DNA from 3 places in the Paenibacillus naphthalenovorans genome. Region 1 is predicted to be linked to each of the others. Evidence: riboswitches for the same ligand, from Rfam matches in the RefSeq annotation. Region 1 holds a riboswitch; each other region holds the start of a gene.

Region 1 (5,622 bases):
CCGCGGTTCAAAGTGAATCACCTTGGTTCGCTGGCGTAGTAAGTCTAAAGAACAACGAATGGCGATTTTTGTAAGCCAGGTCTTAAAATATTGCGGTTGCTTTAAAGTCTTTATCGATTTAAATGAGCGATAAGCCGTTTCCTGGACTACATCCAAAGCATCTTCCTGATTTTTCACATAGACAAAAGCCATGCGGTAAATCCGTTCCTCATGCTGCCTAAAAAGTTCCAAATAGGCCGTTTCATCACCCTTTTGCGCCTTTTGGACAAGGTTGATGGTATCCAAATGTCGTCTCCCTCCTCCCGGTTTCACTTATTAGACACCCCAGTCCCTCATTTGGCTTTAAAAATACGATGAAAACAAAAAAGAGGGGAATCCCCTCTTCGGCCAATGCATTCGTTTTCTTGGTCTCTTTGACCTGTTCACCCGCATAGGGGAGAAATAGGTACAATGCCTAAGTGGTTATCGGCAAATCTTTCAAATAGTTTTCAAAATCCTGACTGGACAACGGTTTGCTGAATAGAAAGCCCTGCCCGTGACCGCATCCGTCCTCATTCAAAACGGCCAGCTGCTCCGGAATTTCAACTCCCTCGGCAATCACGCTTAGATTTAACGTTTGGGCAATGGTCAGTATCGCCTTTACAATCGCATGGCTTTCCTTATTCCGGTGAATATCCCGGATGAAAGAAGCATCGATTTTCAAGGTGTCTATGGGAAGATTCTTGATATAACTGAATGAACTGTATCCCGTTCCAAAATCATCGATAGACGTATGAACGCCTAAATTCCTGATTTCCTGCAGAATCGCTGCCGCATTGTCTATGTCCGCAAAAATACTTTCTGTAACCTCAAGTTCCAGCCATTGCGGTTCCAGTCCGGTATCCTTCAATATCCTGCTGATCATGTCCAACAGGTCAGGTTGATAGAATTGTCGGGCAGACAAATTCACGGAAACTTTTAACGGAGGGTATCCTTGATCCTGCCAATGTTTATTTTGCTCACATCCTCGGCGAAGAACCCATTCTCCCAAAGGAATGATTAATCCGGTTTCTTCGGCTATAGGTATGAATTTATTCGGCGCGATCCTCCCTAATTCGGGATGATCCCAACGAACAAGCGCTTCCATGCCGGTTACTTTCCCTGTCGCAAGGTCGAGTTTGGGCTGATAATCAATACGAAATTGCTCATATTGAATGGCCTTTTTCAGTTCATTTTCCAACAGGATGCGTTCCAAAGAACGCTCTTCCATATCCGAATGAAAGAATGAAACTCCATTCCTGCCGCTATCCTTCACAGCATATAGAGCCATATCCGCTCGTTTTAACAATTCATCCGGGTCCCTCCCATCCGATGGAAAAAGGGCGATACCCATGCTGCAAGAAATACAATGGCGCTGCCCGAACAGCTCGATCGGTTCCTGGAGGCTGGTTTGGATCCTTTGAGATATGGATTCGACCTCCGCCGAACTCGACAGGTTCGTCAATAATACGATAAACTCATCGCCCCCCAATCGGGCGACCATATCATTCGAACGAATGCAATGACTGATTCTTTTGGCTGCTTCGATGAGAAAAAGATCTCCGGCCTCATGACCGAGCGAATCATTAATATATTTAAACCGATCCAAATCAAGAAATATGACGGCCAATTGTGAATGACGGCGCTTAGCTTGATGGACTTCTTTACGCAACCGATCCATAAATAATCTCCGGTTCGGCAAATCCGTCAATGTATCGTGGTAAGCTAAATGGTAAATCGTTTGTTCCGACTTTTTCCGTTCGGTGATATCCCGCATAATCAGAGTCAGGCTGTTGACTTCGCCCGATTGGTTGAGGATCGGATTGATCTTGGTTTCCATATAGCAATAGCTGCCGCCCCTCGTACGGACCCGGAACTCCAGCGGCGGAGACTCTTTTCTTGCGGCCAGCCGGCTCTCAATCGCATCAACGACCGTCTCGCGGTCTTCTTCATGCACCCATTGAAGGATTTGGCTGGATTCAAAATCAGCCAAATCGTGTCCTAATAAGCTTGCGTGGGAAGGAGACACATACAAAAAATTCCCCTCCGCATCAATGATTGAAATCAGGTCCGACGAATTTTCGGTGATTAAACGGTATCTTTCCTCGCTTTTCCTGATCTCTTCTTCCATTTGTTTTCGGAGGCTGATATCATTTCGAATCGAAACATATTGATACGGTCTTCCTTGTTCATTTAAAAAAGGAACGATGGTCGTATCTACCCAATAGAATGATCCGTCTTTGGCTTTATTCCGTATTTCCCCCCTCCAAATATCTCCGGATCCGATGGTGGCCCACATGTTCTTAAAAAAATCACGGGAGTGATACCCGGAATTAAGTATCCGATGGTCCTGACCAAGCAATTCTTCCCTTTCATATCGGGAGATTCTGCAAAACTGTTCATTAACGTAGAGTATGATCCCGCGCGGGTCGGTTATGGCCACAATGGAGGACTGGTCCAAGGCATGCCTGATATCGGCCAATTCCTTTAAAATATTTTTCAATTTCTCGTCCTTTTCGAATAATGGGCTTTCCAAAAAAGGATATGTTGGTGAAACGGACACACGATTTGAACCTTGATTTCTCATCTCTCATCACCCGTTAAATTTGATTTGGAAGGATGCCGCCGGAATGGTTCGGCTCCACCGAAATTCATTGTAAAAAATAAACCGACCCTATAGATTATGGGGTCGGTTGCACTACTCGCTCCCAGCCATTCAAGTGCCCAGTTGAGAATGGCTGATCATGGCTTCCACAAAGATGGGGGTTATGATCATCATTGCGTTCACAATACTCCAAGAAAGACACCCTTATCCGGGCCGGCTGCCGGGACTGACGGGTAGCCTTTCGGCCTCATGAAGAGGAATAGTCCGCTTCTCGCGCGCTCCTGTTTCTAGGACGACGGACCTGGTTTTTATTATAAACGATCGAAAATTAATTTCCAATATCTTGATTGTAAAATGATCCGCCGGGAACGAAAAAAAGACCAGGGCCCCAGCCTGATCTTCACACTGCACATTTCCTTTTTTCAATTCAACGGGCGGGCGATCACGCCATGAAGCCGCCCGCGGCAGCCTGCGGCGCGGCTTCTTTTCCGTTATAAAGCATCTATTTTTGCAAAAAATATTCCACCAATGTGCAGAACGAATTCGTCTTTTCGATCTGCGTCCAATGTCCGCATGTTGAAAACATATGAAACTCCGCATTCGGCAGCAGCTGCGCCAATTTCCAGCTGGTCTGTTCGACCGGAATCACTTCGTCTTCCCGACCGTGCACGAGCAGCACCGGACAATCGATCCGTTTGATTTGATCCTCCTTTAAAGCCATCGCATCGATATGGCGCTGCCGCGGGGCGGGGAACATCGAAGCGAAGGCCGACTGGTTTTCTTCGTTCAAAGTGGCTTGATAACGCATATGCACCAGATCGCTGTTTTCGGCAAAGCTTTTGTCATAGGAAAAAATTTGGATCAACTGTCTCATTGTTTCCGGATCCGGCGTATAGCCCCACACACGGTCCAGACCTTCCGTCAGAGGGAAGGAAACACCTACGCTCCCCATTAGCACCAGCTTTTTCACCAGATCCGGCCTTCGATAGGCCAAATGCAGAGCAAGACAGCCGCCGAGGGAATTACCGACGATCGACGTCGGCCCGATATGCTTCGCTTCAATGAATGCGATCAGCTGCTCCACCCACGCGTCCACCCCGTATTGAGCCGAAGGGGGTTTTTCCGACGAGCCGAAGCCGATCAGATCCGGAGCGTATACGTGATAATGCTTCGATAAAATCGGATACACCAAACGCCAATTCGCCCAAGCCGAAACCCCAGGCCCGGAACCGTGAATCAAAAGCAGCGGCTCCCCTTGTCCGGCTTCATGATAATACACGCGATGACCGCCGATCGTGTCATACAATCCTTGCTCCTGCATACGCCAACCTCCCCGATAAATAATATGAATGTAAGCCGGCACTTCAACCTTGCACCCTGAATTGCATCGTTCCCAGCCGGTCCCAGATCGCCGTGACCGTATCCCCGGCTTTCAAAGTGTGCGCACCCGTTATGCCGCCGCTCAGGATGACCTGACCCGCCTTTAACGACTGACCTCTGCGGGATAACATATTGGCCAGCATCGCCACCGATTCGGCCGGATGGCCCAATACTTCCGCTCCCGCTCCGGCGTCCTTCCATTCTCCGTTGATCGATAACGTAACGCCGATCAAATCGAGCTCCAAGCCGACGGGACTTCTGAAGCCCGAGCCGATAAACACGCGAGACGACGAAGCGTTGTCCGCTACGACATCCGGCAGCGCAAACTGGAAGTCCTCATATCGGCTGTCAATGATCTCCAGCGCAGGCACGACATATTCCGTCGCCGCCAACACCTGCGCAGCCGTCACTCCCGGTCCCTGTACGTCCGCTGCCAGCACAAACGCGATTTCCGCTTCCACCTTCGGATGGATCAGCTCATCGAGTCGAAGCACATCGCCTTCCACGACCATATAATCAAAAATGAATCCGTAAATCGGCGCTTCAACGTTCATTTGCTTCATCTTCGCCCGGCTCGTCAGCCCCATCTTGGGCCCGATCACCCGATAGCCCTGCTCCAGCTTTCGGGCGATGAGCGCTTCCTGAATGCGGTAGCCGTCTTCCACCGTCAATTCGGGCCGCCGCTTGGTAAACCGCTCGACTTCTCGTTTGCCGACCTCCGACTCGATTAAAAACAAGGCCATTTCCTCATAACCACTTGGATTCATGGACATCCCCCCATCCTAAACCGGCGCTTCCCGCTTTCCTTTCGCCAGTTCGGCCGCAACGCTCATAATCATATCCTCCTGCCCGCCTACCGCCTTGTGTCTTCCGATTTCCAACAGAATGTCTCTGGCATCAAGCCCGAATTTCTCCGCCGCCCGTTCCGCATGAAGCAGGAAGCTGGAGTACACCCCCGCATAACCGAGGATAAGACTGCCTCTTGTAATTTCCTGCGGCTTCAGCAGAATCGGCGCAACGATCTCCTCCGCCAAATCCATGATTTTATAAACGTCGATGCCGGTTTCGATGCCCAAACGGTCCAGCACCGCGACCAGCACTTCCGTCTGGGTATTGCCGGCGCCTGCGCCGAGACAGCGGACGCTGCCGTCAATCCAGGTCGCGCCCGCCTCAATCGCCGCCAGCGTATTTCCCATCGCAAGGGACAAATTATTATGCCCGTGAAACCCAACCGGAACGGAGAGCGACTGCGTGAGCGCGCGGATTCGCTCCGTCACCTGATGGGGCAGCAGCGCTCCGGCCGAATCGACCACGTAGACGGTATCCGCCCCGTAGCTTTCCATTAATTTCGCTTGTTCGGCGAGCAACCGGGGCGGGGCCATATGCGACATCATGAGAAAGCCGACGGTGTGCAGCCCGAGCTCCTTAGACCTTGCGATATGCTGTGCGGAAATGTCCGCCTCCGTGACGTGGGTGGCGATGCGTGCCATGCCGATCCCCAACTTCGCCGCCTCGTTCAAATGGCGAATCGTTCCGATCCCCGGGAGCAGCAGCACTCCGATCTTCGACGCGGTACAAACAGAAACGGCCGCTTCGATCAATTCCATCTCGTTCGTCCG
Region 2 (5,622 bases), 2.4 Mb from region 1:
GTCAGTATCGGCGTTTCCGTCACATTCAACGGGATCATGGAGCAGCTGCCTCTCATTGCAGGACTTACTATCATGGCAGTGTTGACCAAGATCATAGGATGCGGCTTGGGCGCGCGTGTGACCGGTTTCTCATGGAATTCTTCCATACGGATCGGCGCCGGAATGATATCCCGTGGAGAAGTGGCCTTGATTATTGCCGCCATCGGACTCGAAATGAATCTTCTTCCACAGGATTTCTTTACATCGGTTGTGATCGTCGTTATTCTGACTACCTTAATTACGCCTCCGCTTCTCAAGAAGCTGTTCGGCGAAAGGAAGGAATTGGCAAGCAATAAAGGAGAGACGATGAGTGTGTAAGTGCGTCGGAGGCTATTTTGAAGTTTCCGTCTTTGGTCTCACGGAATCCATCACCTCCGAGGCATTGAAAAGTCCGGATAACCGTTTGGCCTGACCCTTCAGGGCGATGCCGTCGATATGACGGCGATCCATCATGATACTGTCGGACTGAAAGCGGATATAAGGCTCCGGGCCAACGGAGCACAGCATGGTAAAGCCGGAGTCCAGCAGCGCCTGGTACTTTGGATCACCGGGAAGCACACTGCTTCCATATGGATAAATATAAACGGGGGTGGGGCCGATGAGTGATTCCACCTCATCCTTCCACCGTTGAGTGTCCTCAACAAAGCGGTCCAGACTGGTTTTCCTTGCATCCAAATGGCCCCAGCCGTGTGAGGCAAACGACCAGCCGTTGGCTTTCAGCGCTTCAACTACCGTCAGCGCCTTCTGCGCTTCCATTTCGAAGCCGGGGGTGTTTCTATTTTGCGTACGATAGCCGAGGATGCCTTCGTAACCCGTTAATGCTATAACCCCCTTAGCTCCGTCCAGGGAAAAATCGGGGTGAGCTTTGACAAATTCGTCCACGATGGGAACAATTTCATTATCATAGTCTATATGCGTTTGGCCGCTTCTCGTTGATTCCGCAGCAATCCGTCCCTGACCGTCGACGACAAGCCTGCTTACATTACCGTTCCGAATCATATATTCATAATAATTTAGATCATCCACCGATAAGATCAGAGGTTTTTTACCCTCCGGCACCAGCAGCTCCTTCCGGGATACGCTTCGGATCCCTTGATCGTCTCGGGTTTCATAAAGTGACCGGATGTCAATCAGCACATATCCTCTTTGGTATAACTGTTCGAGAATCGCTTTAAATTCTTTGACGGTAACGAACCAGTCATCGTAGCCCCGGGACATCGAATCTCCATCGAACGCCAGCTCGGGGTAAGCAATCAAAGGATGGAAAAAGATATGCTCCACCGGACCATGATAGGGTACGCGTTGGGGCGCCTTTACCTCGGGAACGGGCTGTGTAGCAGGAGGCGGAACCGGTTGGACTTCATTGCCGGAGGGGCTGTTTGGAGCGGAGCCGGCTTGTTGGCTTGGCGGCGTCGGCGGTTGCTCCGCGTCTGACCTTGTGAACACTCCGGACCCGAGCCATACGGATATGGACAACAGTGCTGCGCCCGCGATCGCGATGGCAATTGCCGTTCCCGTTTTCATCTTCTTTCACCTCCTTCCAAGGCGGATGCGTGATGATTTTGAATATTAGACGATCTTGGTTCACCCTTGGTTCACCCGTTGGAAGGCAAAAAGCGGTGAAGGTATTCCGGTCTTTTATGGTATGATGTAAACAGGCGCAAGCCGGAGATGGAGCCCTCAATGACGAATACATAACCCGGGAGCGCTTTTGAATTGGAATTGTGCAGTTTTGCGGATGAACACGTTGAACGTAAACCAATGTGCGCTGAATGCATAGAAGGCGGATTCTGTCGGCCGATGCCTTTGGCTCATGAAGAGGAGGGAAGGTTAGATGCAATACCGTACATTAGGTAAAACAGGAATGAAAGTATCCAGTCTTTGCTTCGGCACAATGTCCTTCGGAGGTGCAGCCGACGAGGCAGCCTCTATGGCCATGTTCCGAAGATGCCGGGAGGTAGGCATAAATTTCTTCGATTGCGCCGATGTGTATAATAAAGGGCTTGCAGAAGAAATATTGGGCAAGTGCATTGCCGGAATCCGCAATGATGTCATTCTTACCAGCAAAGTTCACGGGAAGACCGGAGAGGGCATCAATGACCGGGGCTTGTCACGCAGGTACATCATGCTTGCGGTAGAGGAAAGCTTGAAGCGGCTCGGAACGGACCGGATCGAATTGTATTTCGTTCACGCTTTCGATTCGGAAGCGGATATGGAAGAGATTTTGCGGGCTATGGACGATCTTCAGCGGCAGGGAAAAATACTGCATCCGGCAGTCAGCAACTGGGCGGCTTGGCAGATCGCGAAGGCGCTTGGGATTTCAGCCAGGGAAAGCCTTGCCCGGTTTGAATGCATTCAACCGATGTACAACCTGGTGAAACGTCAGGCGGAGGTCGAAATTTTGCCGATGGCTCAATCCGAGCGGATGGGCGTCATCTCCTACAGCCCTCTGGGAGGCGGACTGTTGACAGGGAAATACGGTGTCGGCCGAAAGCCTGAACTGGGGCGGCTCGTTGAGCAGGCGAATTACAAGCTTCGTTATGCCGATGCAGGCTATTACGAGACGGCGGACCGCTTCACCCGGTACGCGGATGAGCATGGCGTTCATCCGGTTTCATTAGCGGTGGCATGGGTCATGTCTCATCCCGGGATCACGGCCCCGATCATTGGCGCCCGCAGTGTTGAACAGTTGGAGCCCTCGCTTGGAGCGCTGAACATAGACATGACTCCGGAGTGGAGAAAGGAGATTTCCGCACTATCTCCTGAACCCCCATTGGCGACAGACCGATCCGAGGAAGCTGCCCATTCAAGATGAAACCGGATGCTGAAGAGGGACGGGCACGTCAGAGGCGGCATAAGCAGCGGACATCCGGGATTCTCATATTAAACATGGCGCTCTACAGCTTACTGATAAAAATTGACAAAATTGTGGCAATGCCTGGAGCGAACAGGTATAATTATAGATAAGAAAAGAAGAGCCGTTTAACCTTATTCAGGCCGAGAGTTCGCTCTTGTATTTTCACCATAGGATGCTATAATACATTTGATTATCGGTTCACTCGACTAAGGCAACCCTGGTAAAAGTCAAGGACGCAATGCTAAAGGGACTAATGTGCAAACTACGTCAGCCAGTTGCCGAAGGACCGGAGGAAATCGTCTGATACGGGCCTCCTTTACGGCAAACGGGAGGTCTTTTTTTAGTGACCCGGCATCTCATCTCAAGTTTTTTCGAGTGTTACAAATCAGCTTGACTGATCACTTGCCATTATAGGACCGTGCTGCCACTTATCCTTGCGTACATACATCATACAAGTGGGGGTAATCCGGCGTGAAAAAAATTATTATCGTAGACGATTCTTTATTTATGCGTATGATTCTCAAAAATTCCCTGATCGAATTTGGGTATGAAATCGTGGCGGAGGCAAGCAACGGGCTGGAGGCCCTGACGCTTTATTCCGAGCTTAAACCGGATCTGGTTACGCTGGACATAACCATGCCGGAGATGGACGGCCTTACGGCGCTGAAGGAAATCAAGACGATGGACCCGGATGCCAAAGTCATCATGGTGTCGGCGATGGGGCAGCAGGCGCTTTTGATTCGTGCGGTTTCTATGGGGGCCATCGATTTTATCGTCAAGCCCTTCAGCAAAGACCGTGTAAGGGAGGCATTATTGAAGGCTTTTGCCGGATGAACCGGCCGGTTTTTCAAATAGGCGTTGGGTATGGGATGGAAAGTTTACGGTCCGCCTTTGAAATCGTGAAAGATGAGGGGTGGGGCTAGCGCACCCATGAACCGTCCGATGATCTTGCGGACGTTTTTCTTTTTTTGAGTTTATGGCGGGTTCTTTGTTACAATGTACATACGATGCTTGTCCTAAAGGAACCCGATTCCCATACCAAGGAGGAGTAACCATTATGGAAATTCGCTATCATGGGCATTCTTGCGTGCAGCTCAGTCACGAAGGACACTCTCTGATCATTGATCCGTTTATTTCCGGCAATCCTTTGGCAGCTACCAAGCCGGAGGATATCAAAGTGGAGCACATCCTGCTTACCCACGCACATCCGGACCATATTCTGGATACCGTGCCGATCGCAAAAAACAATGATGCCACCGTCGTTGCCACCTTCGAGCTGGCAACGTATATGAGCTGGCAGGGAGCGAAGACGTTTGCTATGAACATTGGCGGCCGTACCTCTCTGGGCTATGCGGAGATCGAGATGATCCAGGCTTTTCACAGCTCCGGCATCGTGCTCGAAGAAGAGAAGAAGATCATCTATGGAGGCATGCCGGGCGGCTTTATCATCCGGTGGAACGGTTTGACGCTTCTTCACAGCGGGGATACCTCACTGTTCTCCGACATGAAGCTCATTGGCGAGCGCAACCAAATTGATGTGGCGTTTCTGCCGATCGGCGACGTGTTTACGATGGGACCTCAGGATGCGGCTCTTGCTGCAGAATGGCTGAAGGCCAAGACCGTCGTGCCGCTGCATTTCAATACGTTCCCGCCGATCAGGCAGAATGCGCAAGCGTTCGCCGACAGCCTCACGTCAAAAGGGATTACCGGCAAAGCTTTGCGTCCGGGTGAAGTTTGGACGCTTTCATAGACCCGGGAGGTTTCGGCTTGAATCTGAACATTATACCCGTACATACGGAGGAGCAGCTGAATGACTGCTTTTCCGTTCGCATGAACGTTTTTGTACAAGAGCAGCAGGTTCCGCCTGACCTTGAAATGGATGAGTTCGACGTCTCATGGTCGGCGTGCCGGCATTTTCTCGCGGCGGACGGCGAGAAGCCGGTCGGGACTGCACGCTGGCGGATGTATGACTCCCGGACGGCGAAGCTCCAGCGGATCGCGGTGCTTGCTCCTTATCGCGGTCGGGGGATCGGCCGCCTGCTCATCCAGGCGATGGAGGAGGATATCCGGTCGCAAGGTGTGCCTGCGGTCATCCTGGATGCACAGACACAGGCAGAGCCATTTTACCGCAAGCTGGGCTATGAAACGATCTCTCCCGAACCTTTTCTTGACGCGGGCATATGGCACGTGCGCATGCGCAAGCAGTTGACCGGTTAAGGCTGAGAAGTCCCAAAAGTGGATATCATTTACTATATCGTGTACTCTGTATTCTGTAAGCTTCCGCTCCATTGACGCGGCGGCTTTTTATTTTTTCCTTACGATCTGTCGTGGATTAGGCTCGTCGGCAGGCTGCAATGTTTTTACGCAAAGGGGGCTGCGGGAGAGTATGAAAAAGGTGATTCCTAAAATTCCGGCCAGAGAATATGCCGGCTTGCTGCGCCAGTATCTGAAACCGCAGATGAAAAGCATGGCCGTTCTTGCGGTGCTGCTGTTAAGCGGCATCGTGATGCAGCTCGTCAATCCGCAAATCATCCGCTACTTTATCGATACGGCGCAATGGCAGGAGAGCAGCAGGCCGCTGGTCTTTGCCGCCGTGTTATTTATTGGCGTTACCTTGGTGCAGCAAGCCGTGGCGGTTGGGGCGTCCTATGTGGGGGCCAACGTTGGTTGGATTGCAACGAACCAATTGCGCGAGGCCGTGGCGGCGCACTGTTTGAAGCTGGATA
Region 3 (5,622 bases), 1.7 Mb from region 1:
CTGAGGCGGAAAATACATGGATCCCGGTTTCACGAGTGATACGATCAATAAGGGCGGAGGCCTTTCTGTTCGCCTTAGCGGGATCTTGCACAAACCGGTGATTGATTACTTTCAATGCCAAGGGAATGATGATCGGCGCCAGTTTACTGACCGTGCGTAATATTGTGCCTATCGGTATGGATCGATGGCGAAAGGCTTCTCGGCTCATGACTTCCTCCAAAGCTGACGCTATGGATTCATCCATGCCCTTGAATATTTTTAGCATTCTGTTTCGAACAGGCCTTATAGAAAGAGGAGCGGTAAAATCAGCAAACATTCTTCCCCCTGCATGATGCAGGATGTACGGTTCGGATGAAGCAGGATTTTTCTTTATAAAATGAAGAAGGCGGCTCAAAACGGATATAGCCAGCGGTTTCATTGGATCAGTCATCATTTGAATGTAGCCGAAATTTATAAATACATGCAATTGATTATCTGAGACAGGCGGTACCGGATATAACGATGTAATCGGCCGACTTTGGAGAATATAAAATTGACCGTCGGCAAAACCCCACTCCACATCTTGCTCCGAGGCATAGTGAGCTTCAATTTTTTTACCCAATATTGCCAGTTGAATGATTTGATGATCCGTTAAAGCCTGCAGCTGCTGTTTCTCCGGAGGGAGATGCTGAGCAACCGTTCCTCCTTCCGGCACGGCATATATGGCTGTTTCCTTCTTGGAAACCTGTTTTTTTACGATTTCACCTGCACGCACCTGATACAAATCCGCAGTAACCAAACCGGATACAAGGGCTTCTCCCAAACCGAAGCTTGCATCGATCGATACCGTTCCGCGATGTCCCGTGACCGGATCCGCCGTAAACATAATTCCGGACACCTCCGGGAAAATCATGTGTTGAACAACGACGGAAATAAACACTGAACGGTGGTTAAAGCCGTTTTTGGCGCGATACGAGATCGCCCGGTCTGTAAACAGTGAGGCCCAGCAGTTTTGTACGGCTTTGAGCAGCTGCTCCAGTCCGCAAACATTCAGATAAGTATCCTGCTGTCCCGCGAACGAGGCCGTCGGCAGATCCTCAGCCGTAGCGCTGGAACGAACAGCATAAGCTTGAGCTATCCCAGTGGTTTCCCACGCTTTTGAAATGGCCGATTTAACAGAGTTGGGCATCGAAAGGGAGGTGAGATGTTCGCGAATACGCTGTCCCAATATACGTATTTGCTCCAATTGTTCATGGCTGACGCGGTCCAACTGATCGAACAGTTCCTTCATCTCCCGGCTGGATTGAATGAATTGGCGGTAGGCGGCAGTTGTCACGCAAAAACCCTGCGGTACCGGGAAGCCGGCTCTTTTCAGCTCCCCGAGGTTGGCTCCTTTTCCGCCCACAGCCGGCAGATGGGATTTATCAATACTCTGAAAATTCAGCACATATATCGTTGGCATTTTTCCAACTCCTTAATACGAAATGGCAGCTTGCATTGGTTCCCAATATATTGATCTTGTCACTGAGTTGTCAACCATTTTTTTGCTGATTTTCATATTATTCCATCCCCCGGCAAAAGCCGTTCTCCAATCGATGGTTTACATGAGGAGAGGCTTTTCCATTCACAATATATAGTATAAAAATGAAAATTTTTACTATAAAAAAGGAATTTGATTGAATATGTCGAACATTGTTAGCTAATATCTAGTTTTTTCTAACTAATCTCCTTTGAAAAGTGATAAAGGCACACCCATTGAAAAGTGGGGTCGCAAAGCTACAGGGGCTTCAGTGTGATAAACACTATGCCAGCCAGTTACCGAAATCCGGATCATCAATCCTCCAATTTCGGGGGATTTTTTGGTTTTGGGACGTATTATGTAGCATTCTTCCATCGTCACTCTAAGTAGATGAGTTGGTCCGTATTTTGTGAAATCATTGATGAGAGGAGAGAGTGAAAATGTATCTTGGCCGAGTTCCTGCAATGGGATTGGATGAGATTCGAAACCAAACCTATGAGGAATTAAAACACCACTACACAAACCTGAAAGCTGAATTAAAGGTGGCTCGCGTTAATTTTGAATTTGAAAGGGCAGCCGATCTTAAGGAAGAAATCGATTTTATTTTAAAAGAATTATCAAGAAAAAAGGAAAAAAAGACCAGTTGATGATTGACATACGGGACGGTTTCATATGAAGTCTGCATGGATCAGTTTCTTGGTATGGAGGAGTAAGTCATGAAAAATGAACGATTGCTGTACATTCTTTTTAGATTAATGAAGAAAGAGTTAAGTACATACGAACATTGCATGCGGGTTGGCAAAATGGCGAGAATCATGGCATCCTATCTTCATTTCAATCAGGAACAAACACGTAGTCTGGTCGTAGGATGTCTGCTTCATGACATTGGCAAGATTTTTATTCCAACGGATATTATTACAAAGAAAACAGGTACGACGGCAGAAGAGTGGGAAACCATGAAACGTTATCCTGTGCTCGGAGCAAATCTGGCGCAAAAAGAAGGAATTCATGATTTGAATATTATTGAAATCATTAAATACCACCGCGAACGCTGGGATGGGTCCGGTTATCCTTATGGCTTGCGCGGTGAGTTCATTCCGACTTTTGCGCGAATTTGCTCTATCCTTGACGCTTTTGATGACATGCTGCAGGACGGTCCTCACAGAAAAGGTTTATCCGTTCAAGAAGCCAAGCAAGAGCTGTGGTATCAGAGCAGGAAGCAATTTGACAAAAATCTTGTTCAGGTTTTCCTGAGCATCCCGTTGCATGAATTAAAGACATTCTCCGGCTTCGGCAAATGGAGAAAAGAATATTACGGTTGAGTATACCAAATGCCTCCTGTGATTAATCCGGGGGGCTTTTTTACATTCGGTTTTCTCCAACGGCGCCGGATTTGGGCAAACGGGAAGCGACACAGCATTGACAACATCTGGGTTAGCCTGCATAATGTGTTCAAAACGTACATGCGCGTACGGATGATGTACATGAACATGAAGGAGCCGGCAGACTGTATATGGAACAAAGATATGTCAAGGAATCTAGATGCTACAAAACATCCCGAGTATTTCCGACGGATGTCAATAATCACAATACGCTGTTTGGCGGAAAGCTGATGGCCTATATCGATGATATCGCTTCTATCGCGGCTTCCAAGCACTGCCGCAGAAACGTCGTGACGGCTTCGACGGATTCTGTCGACTTTTTGTCACCGGTTCGAACAACAGATTCGGTATGCTTGGAATCCTTCGTAACCTGGACGGGAAGAAGTTCTATGGAGGTCTTTGTCAAAGTGATTACCGAGGATTTGAAAACGGGGGAGCGCACCATTGCCGCGACGTCATTCCTTACTTTCGTGGCGCTCGATGACAATAAGAAGCCCGTTGCCATCCCGGCAGTCATACCGGAAACGGAAGAGGAGATCAGGCTTCACGAAACGGCTGTGCATCGCGCCGAGATGCGCCGATTGCGCAGGGAAGAAAGCAAGAAATTTGCGGACTACCTCACGGTGAGTTTCCCGTGGGAATCGGATTCAGGCTCTGATCATTCCTAGAGTGGAGCCGTAGTGAATCGATGGAAGTGCAATCATCATGGAAAAGCCGATCTTGCCCCTTACGGGAGCTATCGATCGGCTTTCTTCACTTTAAATATCGGTAAAGTTGACCGGCCCCACAACCTCCGTTAAGAAGGCTGTGAGCTCCGCCGCTTCTTCCTCATTGAGCTTGTATACGTGCTCCAGGTAGCCCTCAGCCTCCAGATCGTCCGGCCCGATGACAGCCGTGCGTCCGGTCTGCAAATCCGTGACCATCTTTTTTCCGTAAAAACGGTTAGTCGTCGTGATGGCCAAATCGAATCTCCGCAGCGAATCTCCGACAAAACAAACGAACCTTGTTTTCGTTTCCTCCGTACCGTCGTATAAATAATCAAATTCCATAATTTCCGCTTTCTCCTCCGTTTCAAGCTTCCGTAAGTTATTCGAATTATAACAGATTTTTCGGGGCTTCGCCAAAAAATCCGATCGCGAGATGACTTTAGCCCGATTTCGACCATGCGTTTCGTTTTCATTTCGGGTGAAACATGGTACAATCGGAAGAAGCGGTAGCATTCATAGAATGAAGCGATTCATAGAGTAGAAACGGAGGCTTGTAAGAAAAATGTCCAAGAGAAAAATGAGAAGTGACATGATCAAGAAGGGCTTTGACCGCGCGCCTCACCGCAGCTTGCTGCGTGCTGCCGGCGTCAAAGAAGAAGATTTCGACAAGCCGTTTATCGCGGTTTGCAACTCCTATATTGATATCGTTCCCGGTCACGTCCACCTGCAGGAATTCGGGAAAATCGTAAAAGAAGCGATCCGTGAAGCGGGCGGCGTTCCGTTTGAATTTAATACGATTGGCGTAGACGACGGTATTGCGATGGGACATATCGGTATGCGATACTCCCTCCCGAGCCGTGAAATTATTGCCGATTCCCTGGAAACGGTGGTTTCCGCTCACTGGTTTGACGGAATGGTCTGCATCCCGAACTGTGACAAAATTACGCCGGGCATGATGATGGGCGCTTTGCGCGTCAATATTCCGACGGTTTTCGTCAGCGGCGGGCCGATGAAAGCGGGTAAGACCAGCGATGGCCGTTCGATTTCATTGTCCTCCGTATTTGAGGGCGTAGGCGCCTACCAAGCGGGCAAAATCGATGAAAAAGGCCTGCAGGAGCTTGAACAGTACGGCTGTCCGACCTGTGGATCCTGTTCCGGCATGTTTACGGCCAACTCCATGAACTGTCTGGCTGAAGGTCTTGGCCTTGCGCTGCCGGGCAACGGTACGATTCTTGCTGTCGATCCGGAACGCAAAGAATTTGTGAAACGTTCGGCAAAGCAGCTGATGGAGCTGATCCAAAAGGACATCAAGCCGCGTGACATCGTCACCGTTGAAGCGATCGACAATGCGTTCGCTTTGGATATGGCCATGGGAGGTTCCACCAATACCGTTCTTCATACGCTGGCCATAGCGCATGAAGCAGGGATCGACTATCCGATCGAACGCATCAACGAAGTAGCGAAGCGTGTGCCGCATTTGGCCAAAATCGCACCGGCCTCCGATTATCATATTGAAGACGTGCATAACGCCGGCGGCGTGAGCGCGATCCTTAACGAACTGCTCAAAAAGCCGGGAGCGATCCACGGCGACCGGATCACTGTAACCGGCAAGACGCTGAGAGAGAATGTGGAAGGTCATGAGATTCGGAATACGGATGTCATTCGTACGCTGGATAATCCGCACTCCGAACAAGGCGGATTGGCTGTTCTGTTCGGCAATCTGGCTCCGAACGGCTCGATCATTAAGGTCGGTGCGGTCGACAAATCCGTAGGCGGCTACCATAAAGGGTCGGCCATTTGCTTCGATTCCCAGGAAGAAGCTCTTGCAGGCATTGCCAACGGTAAAGTGAAGGAAGGCCATGTGGTGGTCATCCGGTACGAAGGACCCAAAGGCGGACCGGGCATGCCGGAAATGCTCGCACCGACTTCCCAGATCGTCGGCATGGGGCTTGGCGCGAAGGTGGGCCTGATTACGGACGGACGTTTCTCCGGCGCATCCCGCGGTATCAGCATCGGTCACATTTCTCCGGAAGCG

What was found. Region 1 has a riboswitch for cyclic di-GMP ahead of IJ22_RS23855 (sensor domain-containing protein). Riboswitches for the same ligand answer to the same signal wherever they lie in the genome.
Region 2: it holds a riboswitch for cyclic di-GMP, as region 1 does, so the genes downstream of both, IJ22_RS12355 (response regulator) here and IJ22_RS23855 (sensor domain-containing protein) in region 1, are expected to answer to the same signal.
Region 3: it holds a riboswitch for cyclic di-GMP, as region 1 does, so the genes downstream of both, IJ22_RS15135 (hypothetical protein) here and IJ22_RS23855 (sensor domain-containing protein) in region 1, are expected to answer to the same signal.

The regions. Positions count from the first base shown of each region.
Region 1 is NZ_CP013652.1:4,834,532-4,840,153, reverse strand. Features, by position in the region: gene IJ22_RS23860 (sigma-70 family RNA polymerase sigma factor) at 1-285, opposite strand, end outside; gene IJ22_RS23855 (sensor domain-containing protein) at 455-2,605, opposite strand; cyclic di-GMP riboswitch class II at 2,697-2,780, opposite strand; gene IJ22_RS23850 (alpha/beta fold hydrolase) at 3,126-3,944, opposite strand; gene IJ22_RS23845 (2-keto-4-pentenoate hydratase) at 3,988-4,770, opposite strand; gene dmpG (4-hydroxy-2-oxovalerate aldolase) at 4,786-5,622, opposite strand, start outside.
Region 2 is NZ_CP013652.1:2,474,334-2,479,955, reverse strand. Features, by position in the region: gene IJ22_RS12370 (cation:proton antiporter) at 1-357, shown strand, start outside; gene IJ22_RS12365 (polysaccharide deacetylase family protein) at 370-1,563, opposite strand; gene IJ22_RS12360 (aldo/keto reductase) at 1,874-2,854, shown strand; cyclic di-GMP riboswitch class I at 3,097-3,179, shown strand; gene IJ22_RS12355 (response regulator) at 3,368-3,730, shown strand; gene IJ22_RS12350 (metal-dependent hydrolase) at 3,954-4,646, shown strand; gene IJ22_RS12345 (GNAT family N-acetyltransferase) at 4,664-5,113, shown strand; gene IJ22_RS12340 (ABC transporter ATP-binding protein) at 5,283-5,622, shown strand, end outside.
Region 3 is NZ_CP013652.1:3,085,600-3,091,221, reverse strand. Features, by position in the region: gene IJ22_RS15140 (phosphoenolpyruvate synthase) at 1-1,441, opposite strand, end outside; cyclic di-GMP riboswitch class I at 1,715-1,802, shown strand; gene IJ22_RS15135 (hypothetical protein) at 1,939-2,145, shown strand; gene IJ22_RS15130 (HD-GYP domain-containing protein) at 2,215-2,820, shown strand; gene IJ22_RS15125 (acyl-CoA thioesterase) at 3,012-3,548, shown strand; gene IJ22_RS15120 (DUF3055 domain-containing protein) at 3,639-3,932, opposite strand; gene ilvD (dihydroxy-acid dehydratase) at 4,150-5,622, shown strand, end outside.